One region of the Enterococcus sp. DIV0210g genome, then DNA from elsewhere that is predicted to be linked to it. Evidence: predicted binding sites of a transcription regulator. Region 1 holds the regulator's gene; the other holds the start of a gene.
The links. Region 1 encodes CtsR, which represses protease genes until heat stress. Its sites were predicted from a motif close to TTGGTCAAAAAAGGTCAAANA; they were not measured.
Positions count from the first base shown of each region.

Region 2: the regulator CtsR is predicted to act here: its motif matches at 4,040-4,060, upstream of clpP (ATP-dependent Clp endopeptidase proteolytic subunit ClpP).

Region 1 is NZ_CP187903.1:2,565,695-2,577,483, forward strand. Features, by position in the region: gene IGI64_RS12225 (helix-turn-helix domain-containing protein) at 1-1,411, opposite strand, end outside; gene IGI64_RS12230 (helix-turn-helix domain-containing protein) at 2,268-3,692, shown strand; gene gor (glutathione-disulfide reductase) at 3,765-5,114, opposite strand; gene IGI64_RS12240 (peptidase U32 family protein) at 5,609-6,856, opposite strand; gene IGI64_RS12245 (peptidase U32 family protein) at 6,872-7,795, opposite strand; gene IGI64_RS12250 (ATP-dependent Clp protease ATP-binding subunit) at 8,056-10,545, opposite strand; gene IGI64_RS12255 (CtsR family transcriptional regulator) at 10,553-11,020, opposite strand; tRNA gene IGI64_RS12260 (tRNA-Arg) at 11,155-11,228, opposite strand; tRNA gene IGI64_RS12265 (tRNA-Pro) at 11,293-11,366, opposite strand; tRNA gene IGI64_RS12270 (tRNA-Arg) at 11,384-11,457, opposite strand; tRNA gene IGI64_RS12275 (tRNA-Leu) at 11,468-11,553, opposite strand; tRNA gene IGI64_RS12280 (tRNA-Gly) at 11,572-11,643, opposite strand; tRNA gene IGI64_RS12285 (tRNA-Thr) at 11,653-11,725, opposite strand; tRNA gene IGI64_RS12290 (tRNA-Leu) at 11,748-11,789, opposite strand, start outside.
Region 2 is NZ_CP187903.1:723,853-735,641, forward strand. Features, by position in the region: gene IGI64_RS03565 (ABC transporter ATP-binding protein) at 1-1,027, shown strand, start outside; gene efrB (multidrug efflux ABC transporter subunit EfrB) at 1,024-2,784, shown strand; gene IGI64_RS03575 (gamma carbonic anhydrase family protein) at 2,807-3,304, shown strand; gene clpP (ATP-dependent Clp endopeptidase proteolytic subunit ClpP) at 3,367-3,960, opposite strand; gene IGI64_RS03585 (hypothetical protein) at 4,140-4,667, shown strand; gene IGI64_RS03590 (glycerophosphodiester phosphodiesterase family protein) at 4,854-5,588, shown strand; gene miaA (tRNA (adenosine(37)-N6)-dimethylallyltransferase MiaA) at 5,592-6,518, shown strand; gene hflX (GTPase HflX) at 6,518-7,759, shown strand; gene IGI64_RS03605 (FAD-dependent oxidoreductase) at 7,889-9,268, shown strand; gene IGI64_RS03610 (MerR family transcriptional regulator) at 9,532-9,924, shown strand; gene glnA (type I glutamate--ammonia ligase) at 9,954-11,294, shown strand; gene IGI64_RS03620 (CTP synthase) at 11,594-11,789, shown strand, end outside.

The DNA.
Region 1 (11,789 bases):
GCTTTTCAAGATTGCTCCAAAAAGAACGTGTTGGCACCTTCGATATTTTTAGGATTTCGGAAGAGACACGACTTGAATTGAGCGAAAGATCGGTTAACACAAGATCATATTGATTGATCAAATAATAATCTAAAGTGAAGATGTCTTCTTTATAGATATCGATTGTTTTGAAAAAAGGATATTTATTTAAAATTAGATTTTTATATAACAGTGACACCCCTGCTTCTTGGGAACTTAACACTAAAATCGATTTTTCTTTCAATTTAGGCTCTACTTGATACAGCAGCCTTTTTGAGGAAACCATTAGTTCCAGCAACAGTTCTTTGTATAGAAAGTCATTTTTTCGAATATGCGTCAGATTCGATATCACCAGTGCATTTTGATAGGCTTTCCAGATGCGCGGCCGTTCTTTTAGAATTTTGTTATAAAAAATATCTGTATAGCTTATCCTGAAAATCGTCAATTCTTTATAGAAATCGATAAAATTTGAAAAATAAACAATCTTCTCAGCGGTTGCAGGTTCTTCAATATCAAGCAAAAAATAAAACTGTTTGATAAGAAGGCCTATTTTTTGAAAAGTGTAGTTATCGATGTCTTTAGGATTCGCAAATAATAAACTGATATACGAACTCAAAATATTAGAAACATTTTTTTGATTTACTGCAAATTTATATTTTTGGTCCATTGTTGTACAAAAAACGGTATCTTCTTGGATCGTACTCAAGATCGATTGCACGACATGCGGTTTATCGATTAGATTTTCTTCCGGAATAAGATGATTGTTTCCGATACGAATGACCGAAGTAAAGATGTAATAGACAGCGTGGATCATCTTAGACGCACTAGAATTTGGATTTTCCTGTTTTTTCAAACAGCGTTTCAACATCTTATAAATAGTCTCAAAATGCGGCAAATCTTTTTCCTTATATATTTCTCTGAACATACTTGAGAAAAGTTTGCGGACCTGTATTTCATTCCCCGTTATCGTTACCTTTGTATCTATAGAGATTTTGACGTCTTTTTTTTCTTTGGCAAAGTACGTATTTATTTTTGCAATACTTCTCCGAACGCTTGTCTTGCTTAAAAATAGTTTTGCGGCAATATCAGATAAAGTCGGTTCTTCAATAAATGCACACTTTAATATCCGAATGTTCACAGATATATTGAGAATCTTGACGAAGATATCATCTAGATTCAAATGACCGGGCATCTTCAATGTCACCCCTTTGTATTGATCAATTTCTATATACGCCGGAAAACAAGTTGTATTGAAATTGTCGATATCTGTCACTATCGTTTTATCTGTCACCCCCAACTCTTTCGCTAAATCATTCGTATCTGAAACATCCATGCTTAACAAACACACTAATGCGATTTGCCTTTCTAATTGTTTTTCCAAAAATCCTATCATGATATGTTCTCCTTTCTAAATCAACCCTTTCATCTATCGTACAGTTATTTAGGTAAGTCCTTAGCCTCCTCTTTTTTTTCTATTCGGAAAAATTGATTTAGAAACAAGCGTTTTCTATGTTATAATTATAGGGTTTTTAAAAAACATAAATAATAACGTATATACAAGTTTTTAAAGTATGTAAGAACTAGCAAATAACCTTCATTTAATTACAGTATCATCTGATAGTCCATTTCCTTCAAAAAAGAAGGCGAATAAAAATAATAATATGCCATTGTATAAAAAACATAACGAAATTTCATTTCTAAGTCAAAACATATCCATCGAATTCAACAAAAAATCTTTAAATATAGCAATAAACACACTTATGCAAACAAATAAAATAAATTTTATAATAACTAAAATAAAAATAATTTCAGTAATTTTATATAGCAGAAACTTTTATTTCCAAAAATAGAATTATCTTTACCAATAACATAAAAATAAACAATTTTTTAATTAAAGCAGATATATCCAAATAAAAAAGCATAAATTAAATAACTTAATTATATTAATTTCAAGTTTATTAAATCACTCTAAATCGTTATTTTTAAACACAACATTTTGAATTTGAAATATTCCGACTATTTAATTGTTAAAAATCACTGTTATTTTCTTATTTTGCTCTCTTTTTTTGTTATCATTAAAATTGAATTTTGTTAATACTCAATACAAAATATGTGATTTACCTATTAAAAATGAGAAAATAAAAAATAAGAAAGTTTGAATATTAAAAAACAAAAAGGAAAGGAAGTGAATGGGCGTTTTGTTTCATTAAAGACAACTTTCTATCAACGCCCTCTAAATGACAAATGAAATGAGCATCCTCGAAAAATCTTCCGAGCGGCAGATAAGATTAGCGTTGTTGCTTAGTATGGACCATTGGAACGCCGACTCGCTAGCAGATAAGATTGGTGTCTCCAAAAAAACGCTGATGACTGATATCTCAGCATTCAACTTTTCCTATGCCCCTGCGTACATAACTGTTACTAAACATAGCCAAACCATTTTGAAATTACCTCCGCACTTGAATCTGGAAGATATTATTAAAAAAATATTGAATGAGTCGGCACATATCAATGTCCTGAAAATGATCTTCATGGAACAGCCTACTTTGACTGCTTTATCTAAAGCGCTGTACCTTAGTAAAGCTAGTATCCGCAGAATCATCATTCGCATCAATCATTACTTTCAGCATAAACAGCTGCCGATTACACTCAGTCTTGATCCAAATGTTCAGATAACTGGCGATGAAATATACATAAGACAATTTTTTTGCAGCATGTTTCGTGAACTTTATACACCTAAACAATTACCCTGTTTTGAGATGATTGCTACTCTTTTAAATCGTTATTTTAAAAAGAAAGAAAAAACGACAGAAATCACTACATACAAAAGGATTTTTGGCATTTACTATCTATTTACATCTATCATACGCATTGGACAAGGCCATTTAACAGCAGATTCTCAATCTCTTTCAAATTTTGAAAATATCGAGCTTTTTTATGAAATTGCCAAAAATAACACTGTTTTCAGTTCTACTGTACAAAAGAAATATAATTTCTGTGTAAATAGACAGACGATTTCAAATCTATTAAGTTCGAATATCCAGCTGTTATTTCTAGATGATATTCCTTGTTCAGAGAGTGATTTGCACCATTTAAAAGCTTTCACAGACTACTTTTATGCTTTGTTAGATATCCATGACTCTCTTACACCTGAACATATCAGTCAACTGCAACTCTTTATAACATTTTATAAAGAATTGCAGCTTTTCAAGACGTGTTATATCGAATTATTTTTTGATACGATTCTAAAAGATCATGTAGATATACTTCATAGTTACGAGAATAGTATTGTTAAGTTCGGCTTTTATACGATAAAGAAAAAACAGCTTCTCTATGAAGAACTGCTGCTCGAATTAATTACTTTGTCACCTGCATTATTAAATCGTCTCATTCCAAAAACAAAAATCGATACCGTGTTACTTCTTTCTTATCAAGAAAAAAGAGTTTCTTCTTTATATAAACAATTGCTGTTGAAAAAATTCCCTCGTCTTGACCGTATAGATATCTATACAGATAATGTGTTTACAGTTGATTATCGACTGCTTAATGATTATGACTTAGTGTTAACAGATGTTGAACTCGAAACTTCTAAATTAGCAACCAAAATTTTAAAGATCTCTAAAATACCAACGACCTCGTTTTGGAACAATCTAGAGATGCTTTTCCATACGTAAAAGACAAGAAATAAGACAAAAAAATGCCCTCAGTCAATGAACATAAAACTGAAGGGCATCTTTTTTTATTTTTTAGCGCATCGTTACGAACTCTTCTGCACCAGTTGGATGGATCGCTACTGTGTTATCAAAGTCTTTTTTAGTTGCGCCCATTTTGATTGCTACAGCGAATCCTTGCAGCATTTCATCAACGCCTACACCAATTGCGTGCAAGCCGATGATTTTTTCTTCTTCGCCTAAACAGATCAATTTCATTTCACATTTTTGACGATAGTCATTCAATGCAAAATACATTGGTGTAAAACGTGAACGATAGACTTTGATTTGGTCTTTGCCGTATTTTTCCAAAGCTGCTTCTTCCGTAATGCCGATTGTAGCAATTGGCGGATGCGTGAAAATAACCGTCGGAACCAAATCATAGTTCAAATGTTCTTCTGTTTTTCCATTGAATAGACGTTCAGATAATCGGCGGCCAGCAGCAATAGCAACTGGTGTCAAATCGAGTTTTCCAATGATATCTCCCACAGCAAAAATGTGCGGATCTGTTGTATTCTGGAATTTGTCTACTTTGATAAATCCGCGTTCATCCAAAGCAACATTAGTGTTTTCTAAATTCAATTTTTCTGTATTTGCGATTCTTCCGCCGGCAAATAAAACACTGTCTCCAGTCAATTCTTCACCATTTTCGAACGCCACTGTATAGCTGCCGTCTTCATTTTTTCTGATTTCTTTTGCGGTATGCTGTGCATAGGTTTTGATACCAGCTTCTTGATACATCTCGACCAAGTTATCTGACAACATTTTATCAAAGGTGCGTAGTGGACGTTCATTACGATAAGCCCACATCACTTCTCCGCCTAACCCATGGATAACACCTGAAAATTCAGCAGCGATATAGCCTGCCCCTAAGATGATCGTACGTTTAGGCAATTCAGTCATCTTGAAGAAACCGTCAGAATCTATTGCGTATTCACCGCCAGGAATCGTCATTTTACTTGGACGACCTCCAGTTGCAATTAGAATTTTTGGTGCAGTATATTGTTTGCCTTCTACTTCGATTGTTTGGCTGTCAACAAATGTTGCATAACCTTGGATCGCTTTGACACGATTGCTGTTCAATCCACGTTCGTAAGCTCCATGAAGAAAATCGATGTATTTTTCACGTCTGGAAACAAGACCAGCAAAATCGAAATCCTTGATCTCTGCGTTGATGCCATAGCTTGCTGCATCTCTTTCAATCGTTTCGATGATCGTACTTGCTTGCCACATCACTTTTTTCGGTACGCAGCCAACATTGACACAAGTACCACCTAAATATTTTGCTTCGACCAATAATACTTTTGCGCCATGCATTCCTGCGCGGTTGGCTGAAGCAATTCCTCCTGATCCTCCGCCAACGACTATATAATCATAAGTTTCCATTTTTTTCCTCCTCGTTTCACGGGTAAATGATATCAGAGATTTTATATGTAAATGCTATTAAAACGTACATTTTTTTTACATAACGAGCTGAGTCGCTCATGTGTTGCTCTGATGGTTTGGTATTTTTCAGCAAAACCTGATCTCTCAGTAATTTTCCACTGAAACTAGACAATAACTCAAAATTTTCCAAAAGTCTAGAAAGAGGATTTCAAAACGTTTTCTATATCTAATACATTCATGACCTCTATTCAAAAGGGATTCACAAAGCTGACTTTCGGCATTAAGTCAAAATCCGCTAAAACATGAAAAGTTATTTTAGTGGATTCTTCTTTACTGATTTGAACTGAACAGCTCGTTCACAACCTCTTTTATAAACGGTGTTCACAAAGCTAACTTTCGGCATTAAGCTTTTGCCAGCTAAAATATGGAAAGCTATTTTAGCTGGCAAAAGAGTCTTAACGCTCAAGTCATAACGCTTTGCTCACAACCTCTTTTTAATCCTTCAACTTACGGATCATATCTCCTGGTTTGACTGGCTGTGCAACTGGCATCGTCAATACCATCATTGGATTTGGAGCACGGTCGATTGATTCGCCATCTTCGTTATACATCACTTCTACTGTTTGATGGAAATGATTGAATCCTGGTCCATAAAATTCAATCGAATCGCCTACAGAAAACAGATTTCTTTGACGGATTGTTGCTATTTGTGTTTTTTCGTCATAGGCTAAAACTTCTCCGACAAATTTATAAACAGGGATTTTGCGGCGTGCACCGAAAAGCTGTTCATTTTCTGAAGGTGTATCATAGTAAAAACCTGTCGCTAATTCGCGTTGGGCTACTTTCCAAAGTTCATCGATCCACTCTTGTTTGCAGACATAGTTTTCAGGATCTTCCATATAGCTGTCTACGGCTGCTTTGTATACATTTGACACAGTTGAGACATAATGGATAGACTTCATTCTTCCTTCGATCTTGAAGCTGTCTACTCCGTTTTCAATCAATTCAGGAATGTGTTCGATCATTGCCATATCGACTGCGCTCATCGAATATTCTTCTTCCACTTCGCCTGATTTGGTCAAGCTTCGGCGTTCTTGTCCAAACGGCATATCGAATAGATCATATTTCCAGCGGCAAGATTGCGAACAGCCGCCTCGGTTAGCATCCCGCATAGACATGTGATTAGATAGTGTGCAGCGTCCAGAATAAGAAATACACATCGCTCCATGGATAAACGCTTCGATTTCGATATCTGTGTTTTTACGGATTTCTGCTACTTCTTCCATCGAAACTTCACGCGCTAAAACAACTCGTTCTAAACCTTCTTCTTTCCAAAATTCCAATGTTTCGTAGTTTGTTGCTGATGCTTGTGTCGATAAATGGATAGGCAAACCAGGCGCTTCTGTTGCACAAATCTCGATCAATGCTGGGTCAGAAACAATCACTGCTGAAATTCCAACATCACGCAAATTACGGAAAAATTCCCCTGCTCCTTCTTGGTTTCCCTCATGTGTGACCATATTTGCGGCAACATAGACTTTTGCATTGTGTGCTTTGGCAAATGCCACACCTTCTGCCATTTCTTCATAGGAGAAGTTTCCCGCACGGCTTCGCAAACCATAGGCATTCCCGCCGATATAAACAGCGTCCGCACCATAATGGATCGCTGTCTTCAATTTTTCCAGTGTTCCAGCTGGAGCTAGGACTTCTGGACGTTTTAATTTTTTCTTTTCAGTAATCATTCATCCTGTACTCCTTTACTTGATTGCTTCAGGATCTAGGTAAAAGAATCCTGTATCTAATTCTCGATTTTCAGGGTGTAATTCTTTTATTCTTTGAGTTGCGGCTTCTTGTTCTTCTGGTGTCCAAGTTCCTGACTCGATTTTTTGTTTAGCTTCTACAAAAATTTTCGCGACAGCAATAAACCGATCACCGGGAGTAAAGATACCATCCAATTTCCACGTACGGTAATTTTCGTCAAATAGCAACTGCAATTCATTACTTAAATTGATATCGTTATTCGCAAAAATATGCGTACCATGCGTGTCTTCATAAATAGAATAATGTGTTTCGTCCTTTTTGGGTTCTGAGATGAAAAGCCCACGTTCACGGCTGACTTCTTCATCTTGTTTGGTAAAGTTATAATAGTTTTGCAATAACGGACGTTTAGATTGATGAATACATGTTGCCCCATAAACGAGTACTTCTGCAGGGATCTCTAACATTTCCTGCATTTTCTTCATTTCTTCAAAAGGCACTTCTCTCGCTAATACTGCGCCAACTGCTCCTTTTTTGCCCCAAAAATTGATTTGACGTGAACTAGTCACAAGTGTCTCACCATCGTATATATAAGGTATTTGAAGGTCAGCATTCTTTTTCATTGTATAAATGACCCCAGTATCTCCGACAGTGATGACATCCACATTGATCTCTTTTAGGAAACGAAGATATTCAGGGATTTTTTTCATTTTTTCCGGGTGCATGAGCCCGTTCACAGCGATATTCGCTTTTTTACCATGTTTGTGAATCAATTCTACTAATTGGCGCTGCTCTTCTCGTGTAAAAGAATGAGGCAGTCTTAGACCAAATGTCTCTTCGCCAAAATATAAAGTATCTACGCCTGCTTCCAGCAATTCTTCTGCTTGAGCCAGGGACTCGATAGTCGTAATGATTTCTATCATGTTTACCTCCTTCTGCAACGTCATAATAGTAGCATAGCTGTCAGAACTTTCCAATAGAACTTTTATTTAAAGTCGGATTTTTGAAAGTTTCAAAGAGGGGATTTTTTTAAAAGAGAGCGGCTATCTTATATCAAACAAAACAAATTTATCTGATGTTCAAAATACCGATTTTTCTATTTTGAAAAAATATTTGTTATTTTTAATAAAAAAAGACTGGGACTTGTCAATGAATGACAAGTTCCAGTCTGTATAATCTTTTATTATGCTTGAGGGACTAGATTTTTTTGTTTAGGTTTGGGCTTTCGTACATTTAAAGTGATTTTACCTTTTGAACCGCCAATCGTTACATGATCGCCAAGATGGATTTGTCCGCTTAATAATGCTTCGCTTAGACGATCTTCTACTTCTTTTTGCAATGCTCGGCGGATTGGTCTTGCACCATATTCTGGATCAAAACCGACTTTTCCGATCACATCGATTGCAGCTTGAGTGATTTTGATTTTCACACCTTGTTCTGCTAAACGTTTGACGATTGTTCTGCTCATGATTTGGACGATTTCATGGATTTCATCTTTTTCTAGTGAACGGAATACGACCGTTTCATCGATTCGGTTTAGGAATTCTGGACGGAATGCTTTTTTCAGCTCTTCCAAGATACGTTTTTGCATTACTTTATGGTCTTTTGTTATGTCTTGGACATTAAATCCGACATTTTTTTCTTCTCGAATTTGTGTTGCGCCAATATTTGAAGTCATGATGATGATGGTATTTCTAAAATCAACTTTTCGACCTTTTGAATCAGTCAAATGTCCATCATCGAAGACTTGAAGTAATAGATTGAAAACATCTGGATGAGCTTTTTCAACTTCATCAAGCAAGACCACAGAATAAGGTTTTTGACGGATTTTTTCGGTTAATTGTCCGCCTTCATCGTAACCGACATATCCTGGAGGTGAGCCAATCAAGCGGCTTGTGCTGTATTTTTCCATGAATTCTGACATATCGACACGGATCAATGCATTTTCACTGCCAAACATTGCTTCTGCCAATGCTTTTGCTAACTCTGTTTTCCCGACTCCTGTTGGCCCTAAGAACATGAATGAACCGATTGGGCGTTCTGGATCTTTCAATCCGCTGCGGGCTCTGCGGATCGCTCTTGAGACAGCTTGGACCGCTTCGTTTTGCCCAACGACACGTTTGTGGAGAATCGATTCTAATTCCAGCAAACGTTCGCTTTCTTTTTTCTCTAATTGGCGCAATGGTACGCCTGTCCATTGTGATACCACAGCAGCAATGTCTTCTTCTGTTACTTTGTCAGAATAGCCAGTATTCTTTTCAGCTTCTGCCATCATTGATTTTTCTAGTTTCTGATAGACACTCTTTTCTTTTTGGCGTAATTCAGCCGCTGTTTCAAAATCTTGACGGCGAATTGCTTGTTCTTTTTGATCAATTAGGTCTGAGACTTGTTTTTTTAATTTATCGATTTCTGTTAATTCAGTCGTCCGATCTAAGCGTACTTTTGCAGCAGCTTCATCAATCAGATCTATGGCTTTATCAGGTAGTTGTCTAGAATTGATATAACGAACAGACAATTGCACGGCTGCTTTAACTGCTTCATCTGTTATTTCTACGTCATGGTGTTCCTCGTAACGTGAACGCAGACCTTTTAAGATTTCTTCCGTCTCATCTGCCGTTGGTTCATCTACTTGGATACGCGCAAAACGTCTTTCCAAAGCAGCGTCTTTTTCGATGTATTTTTGGTACTCATCAAGTGTTGTTGCGCCAATCGTCTGCAATTCTCCACGTGCTAATGCTGGTTTGATAATATTTGAAGCATCGATTGCTCCTTCTGCTCCGCCAGCACCGATCAGTGTATGCAATTCATCAATAAACAAGATGATTTGGCCGTCTTGATAGATTTCGTCGATTACTTTTTTCATGCGGTCTTCAAATTCACCGCGGTATTTTGTTCCAGCAACTAATGAGCCCATATCCAGCATCATCAAGCGTTTGTCTTTCATCGTATCAGGTACTTCGCCATCAACGATTTTTTGAGCAAGACCTTCTGCGATAGCTGTTTTACCAACACCAGGCTCGCCTACTAAAACAGGGTTGTTTTTTGTTCGTCGGCTAAGGATCTGAATCAGTCTTTTGACTTCATTTGTGCGTCCTACTACTGGATCCAATTGATTTTCTCTTGCTGATTTTGTCAAATCTCTGGCAAGTGAATCAAGTGTTGGTGTTCCTTTCACTGATTTTTTACTTTGCGGTGTACGACGGCGGTTCATCCCGTTGCGTACATCTTCGTTCAACCCCATTTTTTTCTTTAAGGATTGGCGAAGTTTAGGCAAGCTGACACCTAGGTTTAATAGGATTCGGTTAGCCATGATACTTTCATCTTTCAGTAAGCTAAGCAATATATGTTCTGTACCGATTTTCTTTGCTTCCATTTTTTGTGCATCGCTGCTAGCCAAAGCAAAAATCTGTTTGGTTCTTGGAGAATAAGGGAGATATGCACCTCTTGTATAAGATTGTACCTCTCCATAACCAATAAGATGTTCGATTTCTTCGCGGATATCCATATCATCAATATCCATTTCGCGAAGTGTCTTTCCAGCTATCCCATCTGGTTCTAATACTAATGCTAGTAATAAATGTTCTGAACTAACAGATTGGTGCTTGAATATTTTTGCTTCTTGTTGTGCAAGTTCTAACACGATCTGTGCTTTTTGCGTAAATAATACATCCATTTATGATTCACTTCCCATCTTCATAACTTAAACGTTCAAGAAAAGCTCTTAAAATCTGAGCACGAATATAGTTCTCGTATTCGCCAAAGTTCAATGTACTTTTAGCTACTGCGCTCAGCATTAGATTCCCTTCTTTTTTCGTAATAATTTGATCTTCGTATAATTTTTGAACAATTGCGAATGCATCTTTTTCATTGATCGTTTTATCAAATAAATGATTGATTTGATCCAACATTTGCCGTTTATCCGAAATTTGGACTTTTGCAATTCGTATATAACCGCCGCCTCCGCGTTTGCTTTCGACTAAATAACCGCGTTGAATCGTAAATCTGGTATTGATAACGTAATTGATTTGCGAAGGTACACAATTAAAAAGATTAGCCATTTCAATTCTCTGAATCTCTATCATTTCATTTTTTTCTAAAAATTTCTTGATGTATGACTCGATTAAATCTGAAGTATTTTGATGTGCCATCACATTCATTCCTTTGACTAATATTGACCTTAATTATAGCGAAATTAATAAGAGAATGAAAGGAGAAAGCTTTTTGTTAAAAATATTTTTAAATTAAAGACAAAAAAAGATACGGAATGAAAATTCCGTATCTACGCGCCCAAGAGGAGTCGAACCCCTAACCTTTTGATCCGTAGTCAAACACTCTATCCAGTTGAGCTATGGGCGCATATTCAATTGTTAAAGATAGTATAATCCGAAATACTGTAAAAAGCAATTAAAAATAAAAAAAATCGGGAAGACAGGATTCGAACCTGCGACCCCTTGGTCCCAAACCAAGTGCTCTACCAAGCTGAGCTACTTCCCGAAAATATAAAAAGACTACGCGCCCAAGAGGAGTCGAACCCCTAACCTTTTGATCCGTAGTCAAACACTCTATCCAGTTGAGCTATGGGCGCATATTACAAATGCCGAGGACCGGAATCGAACCGGTACGGTGATCACTCACCGCAGGATTTTAAGTCCTGTGCGTCTGCCAGTTCCGCCACCCCGGCGTTTAGTGGTTTTGGCAAAGCGGAAAACGGGGTTCGAACCCGCGACCCCCACCTTGGCAAGGTGGTGCTCTACCACTGAGCTATTTCCGCATAGCAAAATGCCGGCTAAAGGATTTGAACCCTCGACCCTCTGATTACAAATCAGATGCTCTACCAACTGAGCTAAGCCGGCCTATTCACAATAATCATATTTATGCGGGTGAAGGGACTTGAACCCCCACGCCGTAAGGCGCTAG
Region 2 (11,789 bases), 760 kb from region 1:
GATGGCTATCGCGCAACCTGGGTTTTATTTCTTATTCAATATCGTGATGGTCTTGATCATTTGGAGCGGAACCGTCCAAATCGACCACGGAACATTACAAGTCGGAAACTTGATTGCTTTTATTGAATATATTTTCCATGCATTATTCTCATTCATGTTATTTGCGAGTGTGTTTATGATGTATCCTCGTGCAGCAGTATCAGCAGGACGTATCCAAGAAGCATTGGATGCACAACCTGCCATCAAAGAAGACGAGAATGGCGTGACAAAAACTGCAACAAAAGGGTATATCGAATTCAAAAATGTGACATTTGCTTATCCTGGACATGCCCAAGAACCAGTGATCCGCAATGTCAGTTTTACCGCTTCTCCAGGAGAAACAGTGGCTTTCATCGGTAGTACTGGTAGCGGGAAGTCTACACTGATCCAATTGATTCCGCGTTTTTATGATGTAAGCGACGGAGAGATTTTGATTGATGGTGTCGATGTACGAGATTATAAACTAAGCAGTTTGAGAAATAAAATCGGGTTTATTCCGCAGAAAGCGTTACTTTTCACAGGGACAATCGCTGAAAACTTGCGTTATGGTAAAGAAGATGCGACGCAGGAAGAATTAGAGCGTGCGGTTGAAATCGCGCAAGCAGCAGAATTCATTTCCCGTAAACCAGAAGGATTCAACGAGCCGCTTTCAGAAGGCGGATCGAACTTCTCTGGCGGACAAAAACAACGCTTGGCGATTGCCCGTGCAATCATCCGCCAACCAGAAATCTACATTTTTGATGACAGCTTCTCTGCACTTGATTATCAGACAGATGCCAAATTACGTGCACGTCTGAAAAAAGAAACGACAGAATCTACTGTCTTGATCGTTGCTCAACGTGTAGGAACAATCATGCATGCAGATAAAATCGTTGTTCTAAATGAAGGAGAAGTTATCGGCATGGGGACGCACAAAGAATTGTTAGCAAATTGTCCAATTTATTATGATATTGCCGCTTCTCAATTATCGAAGGAGGAATTAGCATGAAAAAAAGATTCTCTTCTTTCGCAAGATTAGCACATTATTTGAATCCTTATAAGCTTACCTTTTTCTTAGTCCTGTTATTCACTGTTCTGACAGTAATGTTCAATGCTGCTTGGCCGTATGTCACAGGTTTACCGACGACGGAAATCTCAAAAAATATCGCAAATGGCGAAGCAATCAACTTTTCTTATGTTATCAAATGTTTGATTTGGATTGCAGCAGTTGGTGCAGGCTATTGTGTTTCGCAGCTGCTGGCGGGTGTATTGATGACCAATGTGGTGCAAAATGCGATGAAAGACCTGCGAAGAGATATCGAAGAAAAAATCAATCGCTTGCCTGTTTCGTATTTTGATAAAAACCAGCAAGGAAATATCCTTTCACGGGTAACCAATGACGTTGATGCTGTCAGCGGTGCGCTGCAGCAAGCGTTTATCGGCATCGTCAATGCGATTTTAGGGATTACGATGGCTGTGGCTATGATGTTTTATATCCAGCCGATGATGGCACTGATTTCTTTGATCATGATTCCTGCGTCGATCTTGATTTCCAAAACAATCGTCAATCTTTCTCAAAAATATTTCCAAGGCATGCAAAATTCTTTGGGAGAACTGAATGGCTATGTTCAAGAAAATATGACCGGATTCAGCGTTTTGAAAGTCTATGGTCGTGAAAAAGAAACATTGGATGGTTTCAAAAAAGTCAATCACACATTGAAACATTATGGTTTTCGTGCAGCATTCATCTCCGGCTTGATGATGCCGTTAGTCCAGTTGACTGCTTATGCCACGTATATCGGAATGGCTGTCATGGGAAGTCTCTACGTGATTTCTGGTGCGATCGTTGTCGGGCAATTGCAAGCATTTATCCAATATATTTGGCAAGTTAGTCAGCCAATGGGAAATATCACCCAATTGTCTTCTGTTTTGCAAAGTGCTTCCGCAGCGACAAAACGTGTATTTGAGATTTTAGACGAGCCGGAAGAAAAAGAAAACTTAGTCGATGTTCCTTTGCCAGAAACCTTCTTAGGAAATGTCACGTTTGAAAATGTCGATTTTGCGTATGATCCAAAGAAACCATTGATCCAAGACTTGAATTTTAAAGTCAAAGCAGGTCAAACTGTAGCGATCGTTGGACCAACTGGGGCAGGGAAAACGACTCTGATCAACTTGCTGATGCGTTTTTACGATGTGACCAGCGGAGCGATAAAAATCGACGGCGTAGACACAAAAATGATGAATCGAAGCGATGTTCGTTCATTATTTGGGATGGTCTTGCAAGACGCTTGGCTTTACGAAGGAACGATTGCTGAAAATATCCGCTTTGGTAAATTGGATGCGACAGATTACGAAATCGTGGATGCTGCAAAAACAGCAAATGTCGATCACTTTATCCGAACGATGCCAAATGGCTATGAGATGATGATCAATTCTGAAGGCGACAATGTTTCCTTAGGTCAAAAACAGCTGTTGACGATTGCCCGTGCAATCATCTCTGATCCGAAAATCCTGATTTTAGATGAAGCAACGAGTTCTGTCGATACTCGTTTAGAAGCATTGATCCAAAAAGCTATGGATCGTGTCATGAAAGGCAGAACAAGTTTTGTGATCGCGCATCGATTGTCAACGATTCGCGATGCTGATTTGATCTTGGTGATGGACCAAGGACAAATCATTGAAAAAGGAACACATGAAAGTTTGCTGGCAAAAGGCGGTTTTTATGAAAAATTGTATAACAGCCAATTTGCAGAAGCAGCAGAATAAGCTGTTTTTTGGAGGGGAAAAAATGGACAAACTCTTTATTGCACCAAATGCCACAGTCGTTGGAGATGTGACTTTAGCAAAAGATGTAACGATTTGGTTCCAAGCAGTAGTAAGAGGTGACAGCAACTGGGTCTCGATCGGAAGCAGAACGAATATCCAAGATGGAACAGTGATCCATGTTGACCATGATGCACCTGTAACGATTGGCGAAAACGTAACAGTCGGCCATCAATGTATGATCCATGGTTGCAAGATCGAAAATGGCGCATTGATCGGCATGAGTTCTACGATTTTGAACCATGCAGTGATTGGTGAAAACAGTTTGATTGGTGCAGGATCGCTCGTGACGGAAGGAAAAGTGATTCCGCCAAACGTCTTAGCTTTTGGTCGTCCAGCCAAAGTCATCCGTCCCTTGACTGAAGAAGAAATCGAAAAAAATCGGCAAAATGCAACCCATTATGTTGAATTGGGCGAAAAATATCTAGCCGGTGAATTTCAACCTTATCCAAATGAAAACTAAAACAGAGCCGACGATCAAGAAAGATCGTCGGCTCTGTTGTTTTATAGCAGAGGATGCAGTTTTTAGTTCAATGAAGAACTGTTTTCCATTACTTCATCGATCAAACCATACGCTTTTGCTTGTTCAGCAGTCATGAAGTTGTCACGGTCTGTGTCTTTTTCGATGACTTCAAGCGGTTGGCCTGTACGTTCCGCTAAGATTTTATTCAAACGGTCGCGTGTTTGCAAGATGTGGCGTGCAGCGATTTCGATTTCAGTTGCTTGACCTTGTGCACCGCCAAGAGGTTGATGGATCATGATTTCAGCATTTGGCAAAGCAAAACGTTTGCCTTTTGCACCTGCAGTCAATAAGAAGCTTCCCATTGATGCAGCCATACCCATAACGATTGTTTGTACATCCGCTTTGACGAAGTTCATTGTATCGTAAATCGCCATACCAGCTGTTACAGATCCGCCAGGTGAATTGATGTAAAGATAAATATCTTTTTCAGAATCCTGTGCGTCTAAAAATAACAACTGTGCAATGATAGAATTTGCTAAATCATCTGTTACTTGACCGCTTAACATGATGATGCGGTCTTTCAATAAGCGTGAGTAAATATCATAGGCTCTTTCGCCGCGAGATGATTGTTCAATAACTGTAGGAATTAAGTTCATAGTAAATTTCCTCCTTAAATATCTTTCAGAAATAGTTTAACATAAAGTCAGTTCAATACCTAAAAAGAAGTATACATTTTTGGTCAGAAAAGGTCAAATAAAAAACTCTCGCAAAATGGTCGTGAATTTAGAGTTTATGTTATGATAAATGAGAAGAAAGTATAGAGGAGGAACCAATATTGATGGTCGGCATCATAGGACTTACTGGAGTTTTGGTCGGAGCATTGCTCGTATATATCGGCTTTATGATCCAAATGCGTTATTTTGAAAAAAAAGAACAACGGCGGCGCGAACTAGAACTAAAAGTCAAAGAAATCGAAACATTGAATCAATTGAACAAAAAAATCAATCAGATCTTGCAAAAACGTACAACATTGATGGAAGAGTACGTGAGTTTTGATGCGTTTGATGATTGTTACATCACAATCGATGATTTTGCGTATCTGCAATCATTCGCCACACAAAACAATTTTTATTTGCCAAACCATATCTTAGATGAATTATTCAAGGCAATCGCTCATCGAAAAGTGATCCTGTCACCAGATGAAACGATGAAAATCGGCGGCTATGCTTATAAAGGTGGTCGAGTGATCTTGGAGAACTTTACGGATAATCTGACGGAAATGACAAATGAGAAAAAAGCACAATTGAAAAAAATCACGAAACAGCCAGTCGGTTTTTTTACTAAAGATAGTGTCTGGTATTAAATGTACGTATACAGAAAACTCCGCAAAACATCACGATGGTTTTGCGGAGTTTTCACTATTAGGAAAGTTTAAGACCGCTGGATTTTTTTAGGTGGAAAAGCAAGCTGAAACGAGAAAAGCCAGCGTTCTTGCAAATGTTTTTTCAGCTTATGCTGTGGTACAATAAACAAGACTGGAGTGGGGAAAATGATACAAATCTACGCACACCGAGGAAGCAGCGGGACGCACCCGGAAAATACATTGCCCGCTTTTGCGGAAGCCGTAAGAGTTGGAGCGGATGCAGTGGAACTGGACGTCCATTTAAGCAAGGATCAGGAATTGATCGTCATGCATGATGAAGAAGTTGACCGAACGACTAACGGCAAAGGATTGATCCGCGAAAAAACATTAGCGGAAATCAAGCAGCTGAATGCTGGCAGCTGGTTTGACAAAAACTCTTCGGCAAGAGTACCGACACTGAAAGAAACATTTGATTTGTTCCTTCAGAAAAATTACCGCGGTATGGTTATGATCGAATTGAAAACCGATAAATTCCAGTATCCGCAAATCGAAGAAAAAGTAGCAGAATTAGCTGCCAGCAGAGATTGGCCTTTTCAGCACAGTTATTGCAGTTTTAACCAAGCATCTTTAGAGAAAATGGCTGAACTTGAACCAGGTATCCAGCTTGATCTTTTGATGCGCGACTCAAAGAAAAAACCAGCAATTGCTCAAGAACTTTCTTATATTGAAGGATTACATCCGCACTATCAATGGGTCTTAGATAATCCAGATGCAGCAAAAGATTTTTCTAAAGCCCTTCGCGTATGGACAGTGGATGATGAGGCGCTTCTCAAAGAAGTCTTAGGCTGGGCTATCAATGGAGTTATCACAGATTACCCCGAAAAAGCATTACGTATTCGGCAATCTATAAAAAGTAGGTAAATGATGAAAAAAGTATTAGTGATCGCAGGACCGACTGCTGTCGGGAAAACTGCATTAAGTATTGAGCTTGCGAAAAAATTCAATGGCGAAGTTATCAGCGGGGATTCTCTGCAAGTCTATAAAAAATTAGACATCGGTACAGCGAAAGTTACCAAGGAAGAAATGCAGGGAATCACTCATCATCTGATTGATATCGTTGAACCAGATGGCATGTATTCTGCGGCTGATTTTCAAAACATGGGGCGCCAGCTGATCGAAGAGATAACCGCACGAGGGCATTTGCCAATCGTCGCTGGAGGAACCGGATTATATATCCAATCCTTACTTTATGATTTTCGTTTAGGCGGCGAAGAAAATGAAGAAGAATCAGCGATGATCCGAGAAAAATATGAGCAGTTTGCCACGCAATACGGAAAAGAAGCGCTGTGGGAAAAATTAAACCAAACAGATCCTGCCGCAGCTGAAAAAATCCACTGGAACAACCAGCGGAAAGTCATTCGTGCATTGGAAGTCTTTGAACGCACGGGCGAAAGCATCACTGCGCCAAAAGAACAGCCAGCTAAGCTTTATGACTATTTGATGATTGGGCTGGATACAGAGAGGGAGCTGCTGTATCAAAGAATCAATCAGCGTGTGGACATGATGCTGGATAACGGGCTGGAAGCAGAAGCTGAATTTGTTTACTCGTTAAAAGAAGCCCAAGGTGCACAAGGAATCGGATATAAAGAATTCTTTCCTTATTTTGAAGGAAGAGAAACTTTACCTGAAGTGGTTGAGACTATCAAACAAAATTCTCGCCGCTACGCAAAAAGGCAGCTGACTTGGTTTCGAAATCGGATGTCTGTCCAATGGTTCGATTTGATCCAGCATCCAGAAGAACAAAAGCAGATCGAAGAATTAGTCCAACAATGGATGGAGGCAGAAAAATAATGGAGAAAAAAGAAAAAGCGGTCCTTGTCGGCGTAGAAACCGAAAATAATTATGCGAATTTTGAAGAATCAATGGAAGAATTGAAAAATTTGACGCAGACTGCCTCAGGTGAAGTCGTCTATACATTGACACAAAAACGTCCGCAAGTCGATCGTCAGACACTTGTTGGTAAAGGGAAATTAGCCGAATTAGCGCAGCAGGCAGAAGCAAATGAAGCGGATATCGTGATCTTCAACCATGAATTAAGTCCGCGTCAAAGTCAGCTGATTGGTGAAGCAATCGGTCTGCCTGTCATTGATAGAGTGCAGCTGATCCTGGATATTTTTGCTATGCGTGCTCGTTCGAAGGAAGGAAAACTGCAAGTAGAATTAGCCCAATTAAACTATTTGCTGCCGCGTTTAGCTGGACAAGGAAAATCGTTGTCTCGTCTTGGCGGAGGGATCGGTACAAGAGGGCCAGGGGAAACAAAGCTTGAAACAGACCGCCGGCACATCCGCAACAAAATCCTTGCAGTAAAAAAAGAATTGAAGACGATTGAAGCACATCGCGAACGAAGCCGCCAAAAAAGAAAATCAAGTGCGGTCTTTCAAGTCGGATTGATTGGTTATACCAATGCAGGGAAATCAACGATCTTGAATCTTTTGACACAGGCTGATACGTATTCAGAAAACCAGCTTTTTGCTACCTTAGATCCATTGACGAAAAAATGGCGTTTAGATGAAGGTTTTGAGATGACGATCACCGACACAGTAGGATTTATCCAGGATTTGCCGACGCAATTAGTGAATGCTTTTCATTCCACGCTGGAAGAAAGCCAAAATATGGATCTGCTTTTGCATGTGATCGATGCCAGTTCACCTGACCGCATCCAGCAGGAAAAAACTGTATTGGACCTGATGGCAGAATTATCGATGGAAAATATTCCAGTATTATCTGTTTATAATAAAGCAGATTTGATCGATCCAGCTTCCTTTACGCCGACTTTATTTCCAAATGTACTGATTTCTGCTAAAAGCAAGACAGGGAAAAAAGATTTGCTGCAGGCGGTAAAATATCAGCTGATGGAAATCATGACACCTTATACTTTAGAAGTTCCCAGCAGCGATGGCCAGAAGTTAAGCGAACTCAAAAGAAAAACACTTCTTTTGAGTCAAGAATTCGATGAAGAAAGAGAAAGTTATATCGTCAAAGGATTTGCCCAAGAAGAACGATTGAATAGTGCTGAAAAAGAAGAACATTAATCTGCAAAAAATAGTGTGATATTTAAATTTTGCTTGATCGAAGAGGTATCTTTTGATTCAAAACCAGCAGAATGTTAAGTTTAAATTGTTTAGAATTATTTTAAACAAATGACTTAGGAGGTTTTATCAATGGAAAAAATCAAAGTTGTGATCGTCGGTGCATCTCATGGAGGACACCAATCAATTTTAGAACTCTTGACACGATATGGCGAAAACGTAGATATCACACTGTTTGAAGCAGGAGATTATGTTTCCTTTATGTCATGCGGGATGGAGCTTTACCTAGAAGATAAAGTCACAGATGTAAATGATGTACGAAATTTCAGACCAGAAAACTTTCCGCAATCCAATGTTCATATTCTAAATAATCATGAAGTAAAAACAATCAATGCCGATAACAAAACAGTCACAGTTGCGAATACTTCGGATAATGAAACAAAAGAGTATTCTTACGATAAATTGATTTTAAGCTCTGGTGTAAAACCAAACAATCTGCCAGTACCTGGGACAGATTTGGAAAATGTCTACTTGATGCGCGGCTACAACTGGGCAACGAAAATCAAAGAAAAATTAAATGATCCAGCGATTAAAAAAATCGCTGTTATAGGCGCAGGCTACATTGGGATCGAAGCAGCAGAAGCCAGTCGAAATGCTGGAAAAGATGTTGTTTTGCTTGATGTGATCGATCGACCTCTAGGCACGTATCTAGATGCAGAAATGACTGATATCTTAGAAAAACATCTCAATGAAAAAGGCGTCGAAGTTTTAACAAATGTGAAAATCGAAGCTTTTACTGGTGAGGGAAAAGTAGAAGCAGTCAAAACAAGCGAAAAAGAAATCTCAGCAGATTTAGTGATCCAAGCTGCTGGTGTGAAGGCAAATACAGAATGGCTCAAAGGTATCGTCGACTTAGATGAACGCGGCTGGATCCAAACCAATGAATATTTGCAGACGAATCTTCCTGATGTTTACGCAGTAGGAGATGCAACACTAGCTTATTCTATTCCAGCACGCAAAAAAATGCCGATTGCTTTAGCAACTGTGGCACGTCGAGAAGCGCGTTATGTTGTGCAGCACTTATTTGAAGATGTACCAAATAAACCGTTTGGCGGAGTCGTCGGTTCTTCTGCGCTAAGTGTGTTTGATTACCATTTTGCTGCCAGCGGACTGAATAGTTTTACTGCAGAAAAAGCAGGTGTTGACGTCCGTGTTTCTTATTACGAAGATACATTGCGTCCAAAATATGTACCAGAAGAACAAGGCAATCCGAAAGTTTCCATCCAATTGTTCTCAGATCCAATGACTCATCAGCTGTTAGGCGGAGCAGTATTGTCTACGTATGATGTGACAGGGCAAGGAAATGTACTAGCTCTAGCGATCCAAAACAAACTGACGTTAGAACAGCTGGCAGAAGCGGACTTCTTTTTCCAACCAGGATTTGACCGTCAATGGAGCATGTTGAATTTGGCGGCGCAACAAGCATTAGGTGAAGAACCTTTTGTCGAATAAAAATAGATAAAGTACTAAAGACAGATTCCTTTCATTGGAGAGGTATCTGTTTTTTTTATAAATGAAGGAATTGAAATTTTTTCTAAAAAATATTTTTATTTTTAGCTGTAAAAAACATTGGTATACCGCTGTTTTTGATAAATAGAAGTTTATTTTATAAAAAAATCGTTATTCCATGTTAGAAAACCTGACATATGCGGTTGACAATCAAAATTAACATTGGTACACTTTAGCCAAGTCAAAGAGAGGAAAGGTGGTATCTGATGAGAGAAAAGGAATTACGACGCTCGATGTCAGTCTTTCCGATTGGTACAGTTATGAAATTGACAGACCTCTCGGCACGCCAAATTCGGTATTACGAAGAACAAGAACTTGTCCATCCCGAACGCAGCGAAGGCAATCGGCGGATGTATTCTCTGAATGATATAGACACATTACTCGAAATCAAAGATTATCTTTCGGATGGTTTGAATATGGCTGGAATCAAACATGTATACGAAATGGCTCGCGCAGAACAGCAAGAAGCGAAAAGTAAGAAGCCGCTGACAGACAACGACGTACGGCAGATTTTTCGCGATGAGATGCTTGCGCAGGGCGGATTGAACCAAACAGGGCATTATCAGTCACAGGGTCTTCAACGACAATATTTTGACTGAATAAACATAATACAAGAAAGAGGGATACCATGGTAAAGAAACAAATCACTGGCGATGAGATCAAACGAATTATCGAAGAGGAAAACGTACGCTTTTTGCGTCTGATGTTTACGGATATTCTAGGAACAATCAAAAACGTTGAAGTACCTGTCAGCCAGATCGACAAAGTATTAGACAACAAAATGATGTTTGACGGTTCTTCTATTGAAGGTTTTGTAAGAATCGAAGAAAGTGATATGTACTTGTATCCAGATCTTTCTACTTGGATGATTTTTCCATGGGAAAGCGACCATGGAAAAGTAGCGCGCTTGATTTGCGATATTTATAACCCAGACGGCACACCATTTGCCGGCGATCCGCGCGGGAACTTAAAACGAGCATTGAAAGATATGCGCGACTTAGGATTTACCTCTTTCAACTTAGGACCAGAGCCTGAATTTTTCTTATTTAAATTAGATGAAGACGGCGGGATCACAACGAATTTGAACGATAAAGGCGGCTACTTTGATTTTGCACCTACTGATTTGGGTGAAAACTGCCGCAGAGATATCGTTTTGGAATTAGAGAGCTTAGGTTTTGAAGTAGAAGCTTCTCACCATGAAGTAGCGCCAGGACAACACGAAATCGACTTTAAATATGCAGATGTCGTAGATGCTTGCGACAATATCCAAACTTTTAAATTAGTCGTAAAAACAATTGCACGCAAACATGGTCTGCACGCAACATTTATGCCAAAACCTTTATATGGAATCAATGGTTCTGGTATGCACTGCAACATGTCATTGTTCAACGAAGAAGGAAATGTCTTCTATGATAAAGACGGTGAATTGGAATTGAGCCAAACAGCCTATCATTTCTTAGGCGGATTGTTGAAACATGCAAGAGCCTATACTGCTGTATGTAATCCAACCGTCAACTCATACAAACGTCTAGTGCCTGGTTATGAAGCGCCAGTATATGTGGCTTGGAGCGGACACAACCGTTCACCGCTTGTCCGTGTACCGGAATCTCGCGGCATCTCTACACGTTTGGAATTGCGTTCAGTTGATCCGTCTGCAAATCCATATTTAGCAATGGCTGTTCTTTTACAAGCTGGGTTAGACGGCGTACGCAACAAATTGACACCACCACCAGCTGTCGACAGAAACATCTATGTGATGAATGAAGAAGAACGGGAAGAAGCGCAAATCAAAGATCTTCCATCAACGATCCACAATGCAATCAAAGAATTGCGCAAAGACGAAGTGATGATCGAAGCATTGGGCAACCATATCTTCTCAAACTTTGTCGAAGCAAAACGTTTGGAATGGGCAGCTTTCCGCCAAACAGTTTCTGAATGGGAAAGAGAACAGTACTTAGAATTATACTGATTTCTTAACAGGACCCTTCAAAGCAAAAGGCTGTTTTTCAAAATAAACCTCTCGACCGTGGTGCGTTGATGCTTGCGGTTGAGAGGTTTTTGTTATCCTTTCAAGAAACCGTTCTTGAAAATCAATAAAGAATTAGGGCTTGACTTTCAAAGATTTAACTTGTATTATACTGCTTGGGCACCCTTTTAGAAGGGTTAAAGTTTACAGGAATCTCAGCTCCCTATTCGTATGGATAGGGAGCTTTATTTTATTTTCTGAGACTTTTCCTGAAGATAAAACAAGAAGGAGTTTTTGAATTTATGACAAAATACATTTTTGTAACTGGCGGCGTAGTTTCATCGATTGGTAAAGGAATCGTAGCAGCTTCACTTGGCCGTTTGTTAAAAAATCGTGGCTTGAAAGTCACTATCCAAAAATTTGATCCATATATCAACGTGGACCCAGGAACAATGAGTCCATATCAACATGGAGAGGTTTTCGTAACAGATGACGGCG